Regions from separate parts of the Neobacillus sp. GCM10023253 genome, predicted to be linked through region 2. Evidence: riboswitches for the same ligand, from Rfam matches in the RefSeq annotation. Region 2 holds a riboswitch; each other region holds the start of a gene.

Region 1 (6,870 bases), on a different contig from region 2:
CTCGCCTCGAGAGCGAATGTACAGTCATTAAAGGAAGGCCTTAGCCAACCGACAGTTGTTTATGATAAAAATGGCAATGTTGCTTCAAATGTTGCAACAAACCGGACAAAAGGTGTCAAAATTGAAGAGCTGCCCAAATATGTTCCGAATGCAGTGGTAGCAATAGAGGACGAGCGATTTTATGAGCATAGCGGTTTCGATATTCAAGGGATCGCCCGTGCCTTCTTCGGTAACTTATTCGCCGGAAGGATTACTGGAGGAGGAAGCACCCTTACGCAGCAGCTCACCAAAAACGCGCTGCTTTCGCCAGAACGAACCTATAAACGGAAGGCTGAGGAATTATTTTTAGCGGTAAAAATTGAACAAGTTTATACTAAAGACGAAATTCTGCAAATGTATCTGAACCAAGTTTATTTCGGCAGCGGTGCCTGGGGAATTGGCAATGCCTCAAAGAAATATTTTAATAAGGATGCCAAGGACATGACCATTAGCGAGGCGGCAATGATTGCCGGTCTTCTGCATGCGCCGAATTATCTTGATCCTTATAGAAATTATAAGGGAGCAATGGACCGAAGAGATGTCGTGTTGGGTAAAATGAAAGAACTCGGGATGATAACCACAGCCCAGTACAGCCAGGCTAAAAAAGAAAAAATCCGCCTGCATGACGGTGGTGGCAGCTTCGTAGAGCGGAAATACCCTTATTATGTTGATGCTGTTTTAAACGAAGCCATTTCCCGATACGGCCTGACACAGGATGAAATTTTAACAAGAGGCTACAGAATTTATACGGAAATGGATCAAAATTTACAGGCGGGCCTAGAAAAGGTTTATGCTAATAAATCCTTGTTTCCTAGAGGGATGGGGGGAGAAACCGTCCAAAGCGGCTCTGTCTTGATGGACCCAGCATCAGGCGGTGTGCTTGCCCTCGTTGGCGGACGCGGTGAACAAGTGTTTCGCGGCTTTAACCGGGCGACGCAATTAAAGGCGCAGCCAGGTTCTTCAATCAAACCGTTGGCCGTCTATACAGCAGCTCTTGAGGAAGGTTATACTTATTCGTCTGAGCTGGTCGATGAGCCGCTTACATTTGGCAATTACAAGCCGGAAAATTTCACAAAAACATATCAGGGCAAGGTTCCTTTGTATAAGGCTTTGGAAGACTCCTTAAATGTTCCGGCCGTATGGCTGTTGGATCAGGTTGGTTTAAACAAGGGGCTTGATACCTTGAAACGTTTCGGAATTCCTGTAGAAAAAGAAGATAGAAACCTAGCAGTTGCACTTGGTGGGATGAGTAAAGGCGTTTCCCCTCTGCAGATGGCCAATGCTTACACTGTTTTTCCAAATGGCGGGAAGCGTCAGGACAGCCATTTGATTACAAAAATTGTCGGCCCAACAGATAATATTATTGCTGAGCGGGAAGCTAAAACAACCAAAGTGACCTCCAAAAAGGTGGCAAATGAAATGACCTCCATTCTTCTAAATGTGGTTGAATCTGGAACAGGTCAAAAAGCCCGCATCCCGGGAGTACAAATTGCCGGGAAAACCGGTTCAACTCAGCTTCCGTTTGCTGATATAAACGGCACGAAGGATCAGTGGATGGTCGGCTATACGCCAAATCTGGTAGGGGCCATTTGGATTGGTTTTGACCAAACGGACCGCCAGCACTACCTGCCAAGCTCAAGTTCTTCAAATGTCGTGCCTATTTTTAGAGAAATCATGAGAACATCAACAACCTCTCTTCCAAAAGAAAATTTTGATGTTGTGTCCATAAATGCTAAGCTAGCCGGGGAAACAAACCCTGCTGCAAACATACAAGACCAGGCAGAAGAAATTGGTAAAGAATTAAATGATAGTGCCAAAAAGATTGGGAACACGATAAAAGAACAAGCACCTGAATGGAAAAAGGGTTTGGAGGAAGTACTCTATAATGTTGGCGAAAAGGTCGACTCGTTGATTCAAAAACTGCAGAGTATGCAAAAATAGCACGCCGCTTGGCGTGCTATTTATCATCTGTTAACTCGATTGGGTTTTGATGAAATGTTTTTTCCTTATGCCTTTGTAAAAGCTTTAGCAGGACTGGACCAAGAGTTAAATAAAACAAAAAGTTGCCGGCCGCATGATATAAATCAAACGGGATCCCTCTTAGGTAGTAAACCCAAAAAGCAGCCGGGCCGCCAATGATGAAAACGTTTAAGGATACCATGAATCCAAAAAACAGCCCGGTAAAACCGGCGTATACCGATAAAAGCAGATGGGGAATTTTCTCATAAAACCTTCCAATTACGCCCGATACAACGGCAACTGCTCCCCATGCTATCAGCTGCATAACAACAAAAGGACCAAAGCCCAACACCAGGTTTGAACCCAAAACCGTCAGAACTGCAATAATCAGACCAAACCTTACTCCATAAATCAAGGCAGAGCAAATTATTATAACCGTTGATGGCTGGACGTTTGGAATCATCCCCATATAAATCCTGCCAACAATACTCAAGGTTGCTAAGCACGCCATCAAGGTCATGTTTCTTAACGTTAAAAGGTTCCGCACCCTGGGCCTAAATATGGAAAGAACGCTTTCCATCACTTGTCCTCCCTATAATCAACAACATAATTCCACTCTAATGTGTCGCCAGGATTAACATCCTTTACGCCGGATGAGCGGTCTCCTTTGACTCCATTTATTCTGTAGCTCCATCCGCTGTATGGCCCTTTGTCAAACTCACGCCAGCCGCCAATACCTTTTGTATATAGCGTGGCACCTGAACCAGTAGTTTCCAGCTTTATGCCGGCCTCTTGACAGACTTGTTTTAAAACATCAGCCGCTTTCGTTTGATCGTTTATTTCAACTGACCGCGGTGCAATTAAATAGCCATCAGGCGTCTTTACTGAAACAGTTACTGTGTCTTGCTTTTTTTCTTCGACCGGTGCAGATGCTGGTGCCATACTGCCCGCTGGCTGCTGCGTTACCGTTGAAGTTTGTTTTACAGGCTGAGTAGTAATTACTTTTACGGTTGAATTCTTTCCAGCGGTATCAGATGACGTTGCTTCTGCATTTGAAACAATCCCTTCCACATTCTCTACAGTTTCGGCAGCGGTTTGCTGATCCTGCTGGACTTGTTTAACCTGTGGGGTGGTTGTTGTTGTTGTAATCGTTTTGCCCGGAGTATAGCCATATAAAGCATAGCCAATCCCGCCGATAACCAAAAGCCATGATGCAATATCACCGATGATTTTCTGCCAGCCTTTCATGGTTACACCCCCAAGAACTTTCTTCTAAGAACTAAAGCCAGTGCCCCAATAAATGCGGTAGTGCCTCCTACCTTAAGGTTATTGGAATTGATGGTACCACTTTCTTTTTCAACTTTTACCTCAACTTTGGGTTCACCCGCTGCTGTTTGAACCGCGGCAGGCTGCTGGACGACTATCACTTGCGGCTGTGAAGATGTATTTCCTGCAGCTCCAGCTGTGCCAGCATTATTGTTTGTAATGATTTCTCTAATTACCTCTTTCGTTGACTCTGGGACAGGTAATTTTGAAACGTCTGTTGTCGGCGTAACAGTCACATAATTATTGTTGTTTACTACTGTTGGTGTTGGAGCAGGTGTTGATGGTTGGGCTGGTGTTGATTCAACTGGCAGTGGTGCAGCGAAGTGAAAAAGCCTATCACCATTCTTAAATAGGTCATATGCTACTAGCGCTTGAAATGCCTGTTCAGTTGCCATTGAGTTTTCGGCTGTTTCACTTTTCAGCCATTTAAAACCATCTTCCCATGGCTGTGTCTTATATGACAGCAATGCTTTAACTGGATTAGTTGACCCCTTAACAAAATCACCTGCGGTCGGGTCAACTCCTACTGATGATAAACCAATAATTGCTTGAGAGGTAGAGTTGGCGTTATCACCACTGTAAGAATCGCCGAATTCCGCGTTAGCACCTTCTGAAGTCTTTAAGAAATTTACAGCATTATCAATATCAGCCTTTACAACAGGATCTTCTTTGTGGGCAGATAAGGCGGTAAGCGCCATACCTGTAGAATCAACGCTAGCCGTACCATCCCAGCCTGCCCATCCGCCTGTTGGCAGATCAGAGGCTGTAATCTTATCAATCAGCTTCTGCTTAGTCCATAGTGCATCAGCTGGAATATCGTACTCACCTGAATCTAAAGCGATTAAAGCGTAGATATAAGCTGTTGTAGAGGTTAATGTTGTATCACTATAAGCCTTATTAATTAGGTTCTGACCTTTATAATTTTGCGGGTTTTCCCCTAGTGCACGAAGTGCTAATATAATCTTATGCAATTCAGTACCCTTCACATCTCCTGTTAAACGAACATCTAACTTATCAAGATAAGCTGTCTTATTAGATGCTGTCAGCTTACCTGCTCTACCGAGAGTTATTATATGCCAATCTGAGTCTAATACTGACGATTGAACATGCAGTGCTGTCTTGTGAATCTGGTCTGAAACATTCTCTTCGGCGTACACATTAATTGGCAGCGAAAGGGCCAGTGCACCAATTAACATGATTGATTTAATCTTGGTTAGTTTCAATTTCTTCTCTCCCTTTCTATCTTTACCCCAAAATTGGCATAAAAAAATCCTCCTATCAGTTAGGAGGAGGTGTTATGTATGCTAAGTAACAAACGAGTGACGTTTCCTGCTTAACACTCTCCTATCCACGTAGGCATTTGTGTTTAAAAACAGGCAGGTTTCCTGGCTCATGGTCATTGCTTCCTATGTCTTCCCATCTATTAAGACAGTGACATCGTATAGGTTGCTCCCATTTACAGTGGCGGGACCGCGTTGGCTTTTAACCAACTTCCCTATTAAGCTAAGAGTCTTGTTTTAAGACTTTAGCACCTGTTTTTTAAAGATTATTTTTTTATGCTGTTATTATTATAGTAAAAGTCTGGTTCATTTGTACATGTTTTTGTTTTTGCTTTCTTTTTTATAAATCAATTTATTGAATTAAACAAGCAAGGAGCAACCCTAAAAAGGTGCCCCCTTGGCCTTCTGTTATTCAAAATTTCTTGTTAGGTTGGCCATTTCGATGGCGCCAGAAGCAGCATCCCAGCCTTTGTTGCCTGCTTTTGTACCAGCCCGCTCGATTGCCTGCTCGATTGAATCTGTGGTTAATACTCCAAAAATAACCGGAATGCCAGTATCAAGCGTGATGCGGGATACTCCTTTAGCGACTTCATTACATACGAAATCAAAATGTGGTGTGGAACCACGGATAACTGTACCTAGTGTGATAACTGCATCATATTTTTTACTGTCTGCCATTTTTTTAGCGATTAATGGAATCTCAAATGCGCCTGGAACCCACGCGACATCCACATCAGATTCATTCACTCCATGGCGCTTTAAAGCATCCTGTGCCCCAGACAATAATTTGCTTGTAATAAACTCATTAAAACGTCCTACTACAATTCCGACTTTCAGTCCTGTACCAACTAAATTTCCTTCAAAAATATGTCCCATTTCTATTCCTCCGTATTTTTAATAATGAAGCAGATGGCCTAATTTATCATGTTTGGTTTTTAAATAGCTTTCATTTTCGGGTCTCATTTCCATTTGCAGCGGTACCCGCTCGACGACTTCCAGGTCGTAGCCCTTTAGGCCCTTAATTTTACGCGGATTATTCGTTAATAGCATCATTTTTCTGATACCAAGATCTCTTAAAATTTGTGCACCAATTCCATAATCCCTTAAATCAGGCTTAAAGCCGAGTTTTTCATTTGCCTCTACCGTATCATAGCCTTGTTCCTGAAGCTGATAGGCCTTCATTTTATTAAGGAGCCCGATGCCTCTGCCTTCCTGGCGCATATACAACAGCACACCATTTCCGGCTTGTTCAATCTGCATCAGGGCGGCGTGGAGCTGCGGACCACAGTCACAGCGGTAAGACCCAAAAACATCACCCGTTAAGCATTCCGAATGAACCCTGACCAGAATTGGCTTCTCCGGGTCAATTTCACCTTTAATGAGAGCAACATGCTCTTTGTCGTCTACCATATTTGAATACCCGATTGCTTTAAAATCGCCATATTCAGTCGGCAACTTGATTTCCACTTCCCGCTTTACCAATTTATCCTTTTGATTTCGGTATTCAATTAGATCTTTGATCGTAATCATTTTCAGGCCTAGCTTATCGGCGATTTTTCTTAGCTGCGGTACCCGGGCCATCGTCCCGTCTTCATTCATGATTTCACAAATGACGCCAGCAGGCTTGGCTCCAGATAGGTTTGCAAGATCTACTGCTGCTTCTGTGTGACCTGTTCTTCTAAGGACGCCGCCTTTTTTAGCGATAAGCGGAAAAACATGGCCAGGTCGTTTAAAATCGGCAGCTTTTGACTGAGGATCAATCAAATTCATGATTGTCGCAGACCGTTCAAAGGCCGAAATACCTGTTGTAGAATTTTTATGATCAATGCTGACTGTAAAAGCAGTCCCATGCGGGTCGGTATTGTTCGCTACCATCGGCATTAAATCCAGTTTTTTTGCTAATTCTTCCTCAATCGGAACACAGACAAGGCCTCTCCCATGCGTTACCATCAAATTGATAACCTCAGGAGTCGTTTTTTCGGCAAGCGCTATGAAATCTCCTTCATTTTCCCTGTCCTCATCGTCGCAAACAATGATAACCTTCCCTTGTTTCAATTCTTCGATTGCTTCTTCAATCCTGTCAAACATACCGTATCACTCCTTTGTTCAGTTTTTTCATGCAATTTTATAAAAATCCATTCGCTTCTAAAAATTGAGCCGTAATACCTGATTGGCCTTTAGGCTTCTGATTGTTCGAAAAATTATTCATAAAATGAGCGACATACTTTCCAATCATATCGCATTCCAAATTTACAATCTCACCCGG
Region 2 (6,875 bases):
CCTCCTTTTTTATCTCCAGCCACCGTTCAGAGCGGTAATTTTTACGCTCAAAATACTCCCCGGTCTGCCACTCCGAACCATGGAACTGACTGTAAGCTCCTTTTTCACGGGCCAATTCCATTGAGGATCGAATGGTATAGTAGGCAATCTCCTCATAAAGCTCGTCCGCAAATTCAACAGCCCGCTCCGATTCCCAGTGTATCCCCTTCAACGCTAAAAGATGATGCCATCCAAACGTACCGAGACCGATAGCCCGGAATTTTTGATTCGTCAGCTGCGCCTGTCCTACCGAAATGGTATTTAAATCAATGACATTATCCAGCATTCTGACCTGGATACGGACCAAACGCTCCATTACCTTAGCCGGGACTGCTTTTGCAAGATTAATAGACGATAGATTACATACCACGAAATCACCAGGTTTTCGAACAATTACTACATTTCCTTCTTGATCCTGGTATTCGTTAACAATTTTCGTCGCCGACATATTTTGCGTGATTTCCGTACAAAGGTTGCTGCAGAAAATCGATGTGCGGCCCTTTCCTAATAGATGTTTATTGGGATTTTGCCGGTTGACTTCGTCCCGATAAAACATGTACGGGGTCCCTGTTTCCAATTGCACCATCATGATTCGCGCCATAATCTCCATAGCCCTATATGTTTTTCGCGGCAATAAGGGATGGTTAACAGCCTCTTCATATTTATCCCTAAAATATTTCCGGTCAATTTCATCATAAAAATCCTCTAGCCCTAGCGGATTCCCATCGGCATCTTTCCAGCCCATTACCTGCTTCACTTGATGAGGACAAAAGGTATGCCACTCGCCGATGCTTCTGCCATCCCCATCGGTCTCCTGCAGTTTTTTCATAAAAAGATCCGGCACGCAGACTCCTGTAAAAATATCATGTGCTTTCCGGCGTTCGTCCCCATTGTTCGTTTTCAAATCCAGAAATCCGTTCATCAAATCCTTATGGAATAAATCCATATAAACGGCAATCGCGCCCTGACGCTGCCCTAATTGATCAACACTTACTGCAGTGTCATTAACTAGTTTGATCCATGGTACAACACCAGAGGAATTTCCTTTAAATTTCTTAATATCAGAACCCAGTGCCCGGACTTTTCCAAAGTAAATCCCAATCCCACCGCCATCTTTGCTCAATCTAGCAATATCCCAATTGTTTAAATAGATGCCATCAAGCGAATCGTCCACCGTATCAATGAAGCAGGAAGACAGCTGGCCAAAGCTTTTTCCGGCATTCGCCAAGGTGGGTGTGGCTACAGTCATGTATAAATTGCTAAGTGCCCAGTAGGCTTCCTTCACAAGCTTTAATCGATGGTCCTTGTCCTCATTTTTCATGATTGTCATGGCAATGATCATGAAACGTTCCTGCGGTAGTTCGAAAATGTTTCGATTATGGTCCCGGGCAAGATAACGGTCTGCCAATAGGAATAACCCTATGTAATTAAATAACTCATCCCGCTCAGGATTAATCTCTTTCGCTAATTCCTCTATTTCCTCTTTCGTATATAGATTTAATAGGTCACTAGAATAAATCCCTATACTACTTAAATGTATAATTAAGCCGTGTAGATCCCCATATTTTAGTGAAGAATCATAGCCTCTATTCTCTGCTGCATGAATATAGAGTTCATACAGATATAAGCGGGCCGCAACAAAAGTCCAATCCGGCTGGTCCATTGCAATTTTGTTGACTGCATATAATAATCCCTGCTGATTTGCCTCCAATGCTGACCCATCCAGCTCCATGATTTGTTTTTGCAGCTCCATCGTATCCACTCCGTATTTATCGGATGCCTGCCTAATCGTCTCAAATACTTCCTTTATTTCTGTCTTAACCTGTGTGGTCATGTCACTTTCCTCCTAAAAAAATAAAAAATCCGCTCCGGCGAGAACCGAGCGGATGAAACGAGCACACAACAAAAGGGAATAACCAGGCCATGTCTTCCTTTTGTTGCCGTCGTTTCCTCTTCTCAATCCCCGAAGAAGTTGAAACATCTTAAGAAAGACAGGTCTCCTGACTTATGCATCACTCTACTCTAAGCCCTTCCCGTATAAGCACCTATTTTCATAAGCATTCTTATACAGTGGTTTGCTCATTTCGTCAGCATTTACAGTTGCGGGGGCAGTTCCGGCATCACACCGGATTCCCTATTAAGCCGTGTTCGGCATCTTCCCTTAAGGCTAACACAATATATAGTTTTCGATTTTACAAATCAAACAACATATAGAAAAACTAATATCAATATTAGTACATGCCCATTTTTTGGTCAAGTATTATTTTCCATCAACAACAACATTTGGTTCAACTGAAAAATTGATGCTCGGCCGCAATGTTTGCGAAATAAAGCAAGCTTTTTCAGCTCGAACTGCAATCTCTTGCAATTTTTCTGGAGAGATTCCAGAGTCACTACTAATATAAAAAACTGGGCGATGGATAATTTGTTTAAACTTCAATTTACCATCCTCCCTGTCGACAACACCCTCAGAAACAACCTCGAGTTTTTCTACCTCAATTTTTCGATTCCCCAGCATCGCCCCTAGTGTAATCATATAACAATTATTGGAAGAAGAAATAAGCAGCTCCTCTGGATTTGAACCGATTCCTGGACCCTCCATATCCGCCGGTGCCGAAACAGCGATATCAAGACCACCGTTTGTCTGAATATGCCCCTTCCCATTCCGATCTCCCTGCCAGCTGCCATTTACTTTAAAGTGAAAACTTTCCATTTTGCAAATACCCCTTTATCATTTTTTATGAAACCATCCTTATTAACCTTTCAACAAAAATTCCGAAAACCCTGCAAAAAATGACAAAAAGGAATCTTACACTTTTCAATGTAAAATTCCTCCAATTTTCCCTTTAATGTGCATGGTGATTATGATGGCGGTGGAACATTTGATGATTAGAATCCACTGCCATGATCAAAACTCCTAAGCCTATCTCCACAATCCCAACAATCATTAAAATCGGCAATAAACCGCTTCCTGTTCCAATCCAATAGACTTGGGGCCACAATAAACAGGACGAGTGCCAAGCCAAGCAGCAAGGTCGCTGCTCCTGCGAACCGATGAAGCTTAAATGCTGGAATTGCCGCCAATAAACTGCCTACTCCAATCACTGTCAACAAAACGATACCGGGAATGAAATAGTCCCTGAATGGAGTATTTTTCAAGAGCTCAACTGATAGCTTGAAACCATCTCCATCGGGCGCCACAATCAGCCCCAGTCCAACCGCAATCGCTGCAGTCCCCACCAATGTCAACACTATGCCGGCCATGTTGGATAAAACCTTCGTTTTGTCCATTTTCTCCATCTTCTTTCGTTTTGATTTGGAAAAATCGTATGGCGAATCAAAATGGAGTATTTTTCCTATCTTTATTTTACACTTATATTTGAAAAATCGTAATATTAGCAAGAAATACGTCGCAAAAAATTCTTATTTGAAACATAACCTTTTCCGCATTCTCATTTTTTTAATGACATTTTGTGTACCACCTCCTAATTTCACATTTTTCCATTATTCTATTACAAATTTGATTATAAAAAAAAACGCAAATATGCTGCGGCTACCCGCAAGATATTTGCGCTTTTTATTTCCTATTTCCCGTCCACAATTTCCTTTAATATCTCATACGACCGTTTTTGTTTTTCAACATCATAGATATAGGTAACAGCCATAAGTTCATCCACATTATATTTTTCCTGAAATGCTGACAACTGCTCCCGGACGGTCTCTTTACTTCCCAACATCGTCATTCTGGACATGGACATCACCATTTCCTTCTCCATTGGAGTCCAAATTTGTTCCATATTTTCAACCGGCGGCTGCAATGGCATGCGGGAACCGCGAACAACATTTAGGGAAAATTGCCGCATCGTAGTTGATAAGAAACTTGCTTCCTCGTCTGTTTCGGCAGCAACCACGTTTAAACAAACCATCATGTATGGCTGATCCAAATACTCAGACGGCTGGAACCGGCTGCGATAAATCGAAATCGCATCCTCCATGTATCTTGGCGCAAAGTGGGAGGCAAAAACATATGGAAGTCCCAGACTTGCCGCCAAGTAAGCAGAATCTGTCGAGGAACCAAGAATATAAATAGGGATATTCGTTCCTGCCCCAGGATATGCACGGACATAACCTTGCTGGTCTTCAGGTCCAAAATACGTTTGCAACGCTTTAACATCATCAGGAAACGTAAAGACAGAATCATTTTTCGAACGTCTTAGTGCATTTGCTGTCATCATGTCTGTTCCAGGCGCGCGGCCGAGACCAAGTTCAACCCGCCCCGGATAAATGGTTGCCATTGTTCCGAATTGTTCAGCAACTACCAAAGGGGAGTGGTTCGGGAGCATAATCCCGCCCGAGCCCACGCTAATTTCATTTGTATGTTCTAAGGTATGTTTTATTAAAATGGCAGTTGCAGAACTGACCAGCGTCGGGGTGTTGTGGTGCTCCGCAATCCAATAACGTTTATATCCCATTTTCTCAACTGACTGTGCTAAATCCACCATTGCATCAATCGCTTGTTTCGAATCCTGTCCTTCCCGAATTGGGGCAAGGTTTAATACGGAAACTGGTATATGAATATTTGTCATTATTTATAAGTCCTTTCTTTAAACAGATACACTACTATAGTAACAATGACAGTTTAGGAACAAAAATTAAATGCTTATACAAAAAGAAAAAGGTGCCGCACCATCCCGACACCCTTTCCCTTCAAACTTAATCGTTATTATTCTTCTGCTGTATTGATACATGCTTTGGAGGTTTCGGATAACCCGTTTTTCCTGAATCGTCCGGACCAGTCAGGGTATTTCTTTGATCCAAAACCTTTCCTGAATACACAATTGGATTCTTATCTGCCATCTTTTTTCACCTCTATTTTTTATAGGAATCAGGTAAGTTTAAACTTTATTTCCCTTTTCACCATATTTCATTCTTCTCTCCGCTTCGCTCATCCGGTTTTGCGGCGGCTTGGTTTTATTGAGTGCCTTCTTTAATTCCACCGTTGCATCAACGTTTGTGTTATATTTCTTATCCATGAAAATCACTCCTTTTCGTTCTTATTATGAACTGAATTGAATGCTTCATTCTTCCAGACTAACGCAAAAAAAGCCATCCATTATCACGGGATGGCTGTTAAGAATATATAACTACGCATTAAAAGACAATCGTCTTATTCTGATGGACAATAACCCGGTCTTCTAAATGCCATTTGACTGCACGCGCTAAAACACTCCGCTCGATTGAACGGCCGATTTTCTTTAGTGCCTCCACATTCGAACGGTGGTCAACCCGGGCAATATCCTGCTCGATAATAGGCCCCTCGTCCAAATCATTGGTCACATAATGGGAGGTGGCCCCGATTAATTTTACACCTCGGCTATATGCCCGTTCATACGGCCGCGCTCCAATAAAGGCTGGCAGGAACGAGTGGTGGATGTTGATAATTTTATTCGGGTTAGCAGCCACAAAGTTTGGTGTCAAAATTTGCATATAGCGGGCCAGCACGATGACATCAATATCATGTTCTTTGAGGAGCTGCAGTTGCTTGGCTTCAACCTCCGCACGAATGTCTTTATTAGCAGGAATATAGTAGAACGGAATATTCAGTCCTTCGACCACATCCCTAGCCTCTTCATGATTACTGATGACAAGAGCGATGTCTGTCAACAAATCACCGCTTTGCCATTCCCATAAGAGTTCAAGCAAACAGTGCAATTCCTTTGACACAAAAATCGCCGTTCTTTTCACTTCAAAAACTGGTCTAAAGCTCCATTCCATTGAAAACTGCGCAGCTATCTCTACAAATTGCTGTTTCATATCCTTAGCTTTATCTTTTAAAGAGGGGCATTCAAATTCAATTCTGATGAAAAAACGCCCGCCCTCTGGATTAGTAGAATACTGATTTGACTCAATAATATTTGCATTGTAGGAAAATAAAAATTGCGAAATGGCGGCCACAATACCAGGTTGATCCGGACAACTGACTAATAGCCTGCCGCGATTTTGATTCTTCTCTTGAAATTGTTCTAGCTGATTTTTAAAAAACGAACTCATAATAGCTACCTCAACCCTCATTTTAATTATTGTGAATTATTATACAATTTAAAGTGAGGCTTTGTCACTTCTAAAATTACTAGAAAACAAAAAAGGCGGCCACCCCTAAGGTTCGGCCTCCCAATTTGTTCTTAAGCAGTCCCCAGCACTACGCCAAGTTTTTTTAAATATTGCCGATAGGCAATGCTCATACGGTCACACACAAGTGAAAGCTCCACCTGCAGATCAAGCGGCAGCTCCTCTGGCTTTTGATTTTCAACAATCGGCTTATCCTGTGCAAAAATCAAATTTTGGAACTGGACGATTTCTTCATCAGATAAACCTGGATCATAGTTAAAAGAAAGAATTCCATAGGCAATGGATTTGTTTTCATCGACCGGACGAATCGTTAATAGAATCGTCATTTCTTGATTCGTTTCCCTATCCTTTTTCGTAAAAAGTACGGTAAATGGCCGTAGAATTTCATATGTGTAATAAACATATTTAGGTATCCCCGATCCATCCGGATCCGGCTGGTAAATGGCAATCTCATCTGAATAGATGCGATCTTCTTCCCAATGCACCTGGTAATCACCGATTTCCCGGTGGCTAGTATCTCCTAAGTATCCTTCATGGACAACTGCCAAATGGCCAACATCTAAAAAGTTTTCAATAATCCGCGGTGGCTTTGCTGCTACCTCCTGAGGTCCCCAGATAACATTGCGGTATTCTACTGCCTCCGCTTGCGGGTAGGAAAAAAGCTCCGGAGTGTTATCGGCAAGATTGATCCAAATGAATCCGTACTT
Region 3 (6,875 bases), on a different contig from region 2:
ATCTGTTTCCCATTTAATTCAATTCTTCCGGTCGTCGCACGATCCACTCCCGACAATAGCTTTAGCAATGTAGACTTGCCGCTTCCGTTTGGTCCAATGATCCCCAAGCATTCTCCACGTTTGACAGAAAAACTAATTTCATCAAGCACAGACTGGTTATCAAACCGTTTACTTAAGCTTTCCACTTCAATAAGCATCCATCAACTTCCCCCTGTCATTTGCTTGCTTCTACGAAGTAAGTACGCAAAGAATGGAGCGCCAAGAAATGCGGTCACAACCCCGAGCGGAATCTCCGTTGGGCTAAGTAAGGTACGGGCAATCGTATCTGCCCAAAGGACATATATGGCACCGAATATCACGGACAATGGCAGTAATAATCGGTAATCCGGCCCAACTATAAGCCTCACTAAGTGTGGAACGACAAGTCCGACAAAACCAATCGTTCCTACGATTGATACTGCGGCAGCGGTGATTAGGGTGGAAACGACCAACACCACTAGCCGTGTACGTTTAATGTTGACACCTAAATGTGCTGCCTGCCGCTCTCCTAATGCAAACAAATTTAATGTACGTCCATATGACAGCAACACCACGATTCCAATTGCTAAATAAGGCATGAGTACAAAGGTAAATGACCAACCTCTTAGGGCTAAACTCCCCATCAGCCAAAAGACGATTTCATTCACCACTTGATCGGACATTGACACCATAAAGGAAACAAGTGACCCTAGAAAAGCAGAAACGACAACCCCAGATAAAATGATGGTTTCTAGTTTAAATTTGCCATGTACATTTGCTAAACGGAGTACAACAAGTAAACTAATCAGCCCTGTCACAAATGCAACCAGTGGTATCGTCCAATTACCAAATAAACTAGTATGATACCCGAATAAAATGATGAAAGCAGCACCTACCGCTGACCCAGATGCTACCCCTAATGTATACGGATCTGCTAACGGGTTGCGTAACACTCCTTGAAAGCCAGCACCAGCAAGTGATAAGCACGCCCCAACAAGAATGGCAAGAAAAACCCGTGGCAAACGAACTTTTAAAATGATTTGCTCAGCTGATTCAGGCCAGTTGGAATCTATGAGACTATGTAAAAAAGGCAGCTGGTGTAAGAGAATTCCCCAAACTTGCGAAAGCGGCAGATTAGCAGAACCAAGCGATAAACTAATGACCCCTGAGAAAAGAAGGAGAACGAAACCCGCTCCCCCCCATATTGCTAATCTTCTTTTCATTTCTTAAACGATTCCGGATAAATGGCTTCAGCGATTTGCTTCAGTGCATCTGTTATTCTCGGTCCAGGTCTGGACATAATATTTCCTTCGATCCCCGTCAGTCGACCTTCTTGAATAGCTGTAATCTTATCCCAGCCGCTTCTAGATTTAATTAATTCCTCTAGCGGTTTGCCAGACTTATCATCAACAACATTTGCGGAGTAGAGAATGACATCCGGGTTGTCCTGAATGATCTTCTCTTCATTGATGGCATTCCAGCCTTTCATATCTGAGGCAATATTAACGCCGCCAGCCATCGTAATCAGTTCATCCATAAATTCACCCTTGCCAACCGTCCAACCTGGAGAAAATTCAATATAGACTTTTTTCTTATCTTCTTCCTTAATTTTTGCAGCAGCTTCTGTTACTGTGCGAATATCCACCTTCATTTGTGCCACGAGTTCTTCTGCTTTTTCCTGAGTATCTGTAATGATACCAATTTGGATAATATTATTTAAAATATCCTCCATCTTTTTAGGCTCAGTTTTATATAACTTAAGGTCTAAACCACGAAATTTTTCAGCAATATCATCCTTCATTGAAATGCCACCGATTACTAAATCCGGATTAGCCGCTATAATGGCTTCCTCATTTGGCTTTGTCACCCCGCCTACTTTTGGCTTTGCCACTGCTTCTTTAGGGTAATCATCAAAATCAGATACACCGTAAATTTTATCGCCTAGGCCTAGAGCGAAAAGAATTTCTGTCTCCGATGGAGAGGTAGATACAATACGTTCCGGCGCCTTATCAAAAGTTATTTCAGTACCCGTCGCATCCTTCACTGTAAGCGGGTAAACGGTTGCTTTGTCCGTTACCTCTTTCGTTGCTGTTTCGGATTTTTGGTTTTTATCTGCACCTGAAGAATCTTTTGTTGTCCCACATGCGCTGATCGTCACCATCATTACTACAGTCAAAATTAATGCCAAAAACTTTCTCATTACTCAATTCTCTTCCCTTCGTTTATAGTTCGAGATGAGCTTGATATCTTGAAGTCTTTCCCATAACAACGAAAAAGCCCTGCTTCCATTCGGAAACAGGGCGCGCGAAAATCAGAAAAAATAAACATATTTATACTGATTATGCCGATCCTTTTCCGCGAAGGATTTCGTTGGCAAGCTTAATAGGCAGGTTTCCTGGCTTACGGGTAACATGACTTCCTCTCCTTCCCATTCCTTAGCTGGAACAGTGGTATTGCGAGGTTATCCCCGAATAACAGTGGCGGGACCGCGCCGGATTCACACCGGCTTCCCTTTTAACCTTATCCAATGATAAGGCACCTACTAGCTATGTCAGATTCAATTGGTCAAGCAAATTACTCAACTAGTATTATAGCAAATACTTCATGAGAAGCAAATATTTGGTTTAGGGATCAAGGAAAAGACCATGCTTACTAATTAAGAAAGGGGGCACATTTACTTCCTTCTATCATCGATTTGGGGAAAGATATTCCTAATTAAATTAACATAATATAATTATTGATTTAAGAAATAACGACTAACTGAGTCCAGTAAGCTGAACTCAGTTTGTAGTAACTATCTAATGATTAGTTTGTGAGGACATAATCGTTAAATTCTTTAACTTCTTCCGTTAACACGTCTTGTTGCAGCAAGGTGCCGCAGGAAGGACAAATTGCTTCGTGTAGTTCAGCCTTCCCAGATTCCCGGGGCTGGACATAAATCCCCAGTTCAGACATCGTTTCCACTAAATCAGCTTTTCGCTGTACGGCTCCTTCCTTCCAGTTCATATTGCTTTCGGACAGTTCATGATCGCAGAAGTTACAAGAAACTAATTTTTTGCCTGCTTTATGGACAAATTTTAACGGAACCTTTAATTTCTCCTGTTCAGAGACCTCAACTTCAGGATTCCGGCCGATCCGGTCACGACGAATGGAGCGGCGTTTTTCATGGCTTGCCTCTAAGTCAACTCTTCGTTCAGATGCATTCCAGATTACTCCATACGCTTTTTCAGCCAGATCAGGGGTAATATATTCATCCTGTAAATCTTTTTCCACTATCGCAATCGGACGCAATAACGGATCTCCGATTCCGGCCCCACCGCCTGTCACTTGCTTAAACACTGCCTTTGGTCCAAGAGGCATTCCGGCAATATGGTTGGGAAGGGTCGTATAATTGGTAAGCTCATTAGGAATTGGCAGACGTCCATGTTCAGCAATGAACTGGTTGATATCAAATTCATCAATCTTATTAAAAGAACTCGTTCCACCCGGGTATCCGCCCAGAGTGCCATGTGCAGGCATTTCGGCACAGGCGTTTTCAATGGTACCGAGTAATCCTTGATTGTTGTACGGCATCCAGGCATAATCCATTCCCTGACCGCCGCGATGATATCCGGGACCTCCGGAATTCACGTTAATTTTTCGGTAAAAATAAAACATCGGGTACAGCCCTTCATTTGTTTCCACATCAGGAATTCCATTATTCTGCTGCATTTCAAATGCGCCAATATCCAGTCCATCGCAGGTAGCCTGGGCACCCACACCGCCAGAACCGCAATCAAATGCAGGAAACGCTGTATACTGGCCATATTGATCCAACCCGACCCAAGAATTCCCCGGCCAATTGTTGTGACCAATCGCAGCAACCCGGTTCCTAAGCCAAGGATTTTCGCTGAGCTGCAACGCTTTAAAAATTCCCTCGTAAAAAGCTTTACCCGCTTTTCCTGTTGTTTCCATGTGCCCGCACGAAACAGGAGCCGGGATCACAGGGTTTACAATCGTTCCAGGCGGTCCGAGTTCAATTGTGAGCGGTCGCAGCATTCCTGCATTGACCGGGATATCACAGCCAATGGTCATCGCAATGACGCCATACAATCCTCCATAAATAGCACCTGGTCCCGCATTGATAAACCCATCTGCCTGTGGGGAGGATCCACTTAAATCAACATGGAGGTGATCTTCTTCCACTGTTAATTTACATTCCACCGGATAGAGATTATCTGCTCCATGACCATCGTACTCCACCCATTCTTTTGTGTGATAAACTCCATTTGGAATATCCCGGATGCGTTTGCGAATCGTTTGTTCAGCTAAATCCTTGTTAATTTCACAATACCGCTTGTAATCCTCTAAACCGTATTTATCTATCAGCGCATTAACCCTTCGTTCGGCGGTAATATTGGCGGCGATTAAACTTTTCACATCATTAATGACAGGGATTGGAAGGCGAACATTGTTCATCAGGATCCTTTGGATATCCCGATTCATTCTTCCTCTTTCCATAATCCGAACAGCAGGGAAGCTGATTGCTTCACTATATACATCATAAGCTGCAGGCGCCCATCCACCTGGCGACATTCCGCCAACATCGAGAACGTGAGCGTTAGAAAATGACCATCCGACCAATTCATCCTGATAAAAAATCGGTGAGATAATCCCAACATCCCCTTGGTGAATAGCCCCGGCGGAATAAACATCATTACAAATAAAGGCGTCCCCCGGATGAATATCCTCGAGCTCATATTCCCGTAAGACAGCTTGTACGCCAATTAACGAAGAGCCAATATGGGCTACAACGTAACCGGAAAAAGCAATATGTTCACCATTCACATCAAAGACAGCTGTGGAAAAATCCTGCGCCTCCGTTAAGACTGGAGAACCGGAAGTCCGCAATAGTGTGGTAGCCATCTCTTCCACAACACTTTTCAACCGTGATTGAATCACCTGGGCGGTAAATGCATCAAACTCTTTTTGTGGTTGGACTTTTTCCATTGCCATATTATTTGCCTCCTTGACCTTCGGTAACTAACGTTTTTTGTTCGTTCTCCACAGTTTCAAGTGTCAGACAATAGTTGCCATATTGATCCACCCTGATGTAGGCATCCTCAGGTATATAAATGGTGGTATCTTTTGCTTCAATGACGGCGGGGCCATTGACCTCCATTCCAGTATTTAAAAGTTCAGCCTTATAGATAGACACTACTTTTGTCTGCCGTTCCTGAGGCAAGTAAACTTCCCTTTCGGCTGTCTTGGCAGAACCTGTGATGGAATGGCTTCGGCTAAAAGTTTGTAACGATGGCTTTTGAATGGTTCCGATTCCGGTAACCCTAACATTTAATAGAATCGTTAAGTGATCGGCCCCATCCCATGATGTTCCAGTACCGTACAATCTTTCGTATTCTTCGGAGAAGGCTTTTGCCAATACAGCGCGATCGTCTTCGGTCAAGGACCGTTTTGGAAGCGGAATCGTCAACTCAAAGGCTTGAGTTCCAAATTTAAAGTCGCCTTCCCAAACAATCCTGATATCATTTTCATTAAAACCATTATCCGCCAAATCCTTCTGGGCAAGGGCGGTTAATTCAGCTAATTTATCGTTCAACGCATTGACATCACCATTTGCCAAATTCCAATTCACGGTTTGGACGTAGCTTCTGCTATAATCAGACCAAAGTAAGCCGTATGCCGAGAAAACCGAAGCATTATTTGGGATAATCACATTTTTGATGCCAAGCTCCTGAGCAATGGCCGCAATATACAAGGCCGATGCCCCGCCGTAAGAAATCATTGTAAATTCACGAGGGTCATGGCCTTTTTCAATGGAAACGGCCCGAACCGCATTGCTCATGTTCGCGATGACCAGATCAAATAGACCAGCGGCAGCTTCTACGGTTGGAATACCAAGCGGCTGGGCGATTTTTTCATCAATCGCTTTAATGGCTGCCTCTTTATTTAATTTAACGGACCCGCCAAGGAAATAGTCGGGGTCAATAAAATTGAGGGCAACCGCAATATCCGTTACAGTTGGTTCTGTTCCGCCGCGGTTATAACACGCTGGTCCCGGTTGTGAGCCTGCACTCTTTGGCCCAACTTGCGGGAGTCCCTGCTCATTCAGCCAAGCAACGCTTCCCCCGCCAGCCCCGATCGCATTGATATCAACAAGCGATAGGCCTGTATCAAGACGATTGACACGGGCACGGTGAATATGGGTGATTTCATTGTTTACAATAACCGAAGTATCAAAGCTTGTACCGCCCATATCGGCCGTAATGATGTTTTTCAATTGAAGTGCTTTTCCAAGACTGTTGGCTGCAACCACTCCGCCAACAGGGCCGGAATTTAAAAGGCTGATAGGCTTTTCACTGGCTTCGCTTGTTGTGGTAATTCCTCCGGTAGATTGAATCATTCCTACAGGAACTCTCAATCCCCTTTCTGCTAGCCGTTTTTCTAAGCTTGTCAGATATTCACGGGCCCCTCTTGATGTAAACGCATTCAAAGTAGTGGTTACCATTCGTTCATATTCCCGGGACACAGGGTAAATATCGGAAGAAACCGAAACAAATAAATCCGGGTACATCTCATGAATGATTGATTTCACCCGTTGTTCATGACTTGGATTGCGGAAAGACCATAAGAAACAAACCGCAATGGCTTCAACGCCTTTTTCCTCAACCAAATAACGGATTTGCTGCCGTGCCTGATCCTCGTTCAATGGGACAACCGCTTTACCTGAGTAATCAACCCTCTCCCAAACCTCCGCAATACAATCTCTTTGAACAAGCTCGGGAGGCGGCACTTGTGTTTGTAAATCGAATTCATTCGTCCGTGCAGAACGGGCGATGCGCAATGTATCTTTAAATCCT

The links. Region 2 has a riboswitch for cobalamin ahead of ACFPA1_RS18815 (ribonucleoside-diphosphate reductase subunit alpha). Riboswitches for the same ligand answer to the same signal wherever they lie in the genome.
Region 1: it holds a riboswitch for cobalamin, as region 2 does, so the genes downstream of both, ACFPA1_RS04415 (hypothetical protein) here and ACFPA1_RS18815 (ribonucleoside-diphosphate reductase subunit alpha) in region 2, are expected to answer to the same signal.
Region 3: it holds a riboswitch for cobalamin, as region 2 does, so the genes downstream of both, ACFPA1_RS08340 (ABC transporter substrate-binding protein) here and ACFPA1_RS18815 (ribonucleoside-diphosphate reductase subunit alpha) in region 2, are expected to answer to the same signal.

Annotation. Positions count from the first base shown of each region.
Region 1 covers NZ_JBHSHV010000003.1:833,214-840,083, reverse strand. Annotated here, with positions in the region: gene ACFPA1_RS04430 (transglycosylase domain-containing protein) at 1-1,980, shown strand, start outside; gene ACFPA1_RS04425 (ECF transporter S component) at 1,997-2,578, opposite strand; gene ACFPA1_RS04420 (DUF4430 domain-containing protein) at 2,578-3,246, opposite strand; gene ACFPA1_RS04415 (hypothetical protein) at 3,249-4,295, opposite strand; cobalamin riboswitch at 4,682-4,875, opposite strand; gene ribE (6,7-dimethyl-8-ribityllumazine synthase) at 5,013-5,480, opposite strand; gene ACFPA1_RS04405 (bifunctional 3,4-dihydroxy-2-butanone-4-phosphate synthase/GTP cyclohydrolase II) at 5,499-6,692, opposite strand; gene ribE (riboflavin synthase) at 6,730-6,870, opposite strand, start outside.
Region 2 covers NZ_JBHSHV010000015.1:33,747-40,621, reverse strand. Annotated here, with positions in the region: gene ACFPA1_RS18815 (ribonucleoside-diphosphate reductase subunit alpha) at 1-1,873, opposite strand, end outside; cobalamin riboswitch at 2,012-2,213, opposite strand; gene ACFPA1_RS18810 (OsmC family protein) at 2,300-2,752, opposite strand; gene ACFPA1_RS18805 (hypothetical protein) at 2,929-3,330, opposite strand; gene ACFPA1_RS18800 (LLM class flavin-dependent oxidoreductase) at 3,624-4,625, opposite strand; gene ACFPA1_RS18795 (hypothetical protein) at 4,753-4,896, opposite strand; gene ACFPA1_RS18790 (hypothetical protein) at 4,935-5,072, opposite strand; gene purU (formyltetrahydrofolate deformylase) at 5,191-6,090, opposite strand; gene ACFPA1_RS18780 (Rieske 2Fe-2S domain-containing protein) at 6,222-6,875, opposite strand, start outside.
Region 3 covers NZ_JBHSHV010000006.1:188,036-194,910, forward strand. Annotated here, with positions in the region: gene ACFPA1_RS08330 (heme ABC transporter ATP-binding protein) at 1-197, opposite strand, end outside; gene ACFPA1_RS08335 (FecCD family ABC transporter permease) at 201-1,241, opposite strand; gene ACFPA1_RS08340 (ABC transporter substrate-binding protein) at 1,238-2,218, opposite strand; cobalamin riboswitch at 2,386-2,576, opposite strand; gene ACFPA1_RS08345 (hydantoinase B/oxoprolinase family protein) at 2,824-5,013, opposite strand; gene ACFPA1_RS08350 (hydantoinase/oxoprolinase family protein) at 5,015-6,875, opposite strand, start outside.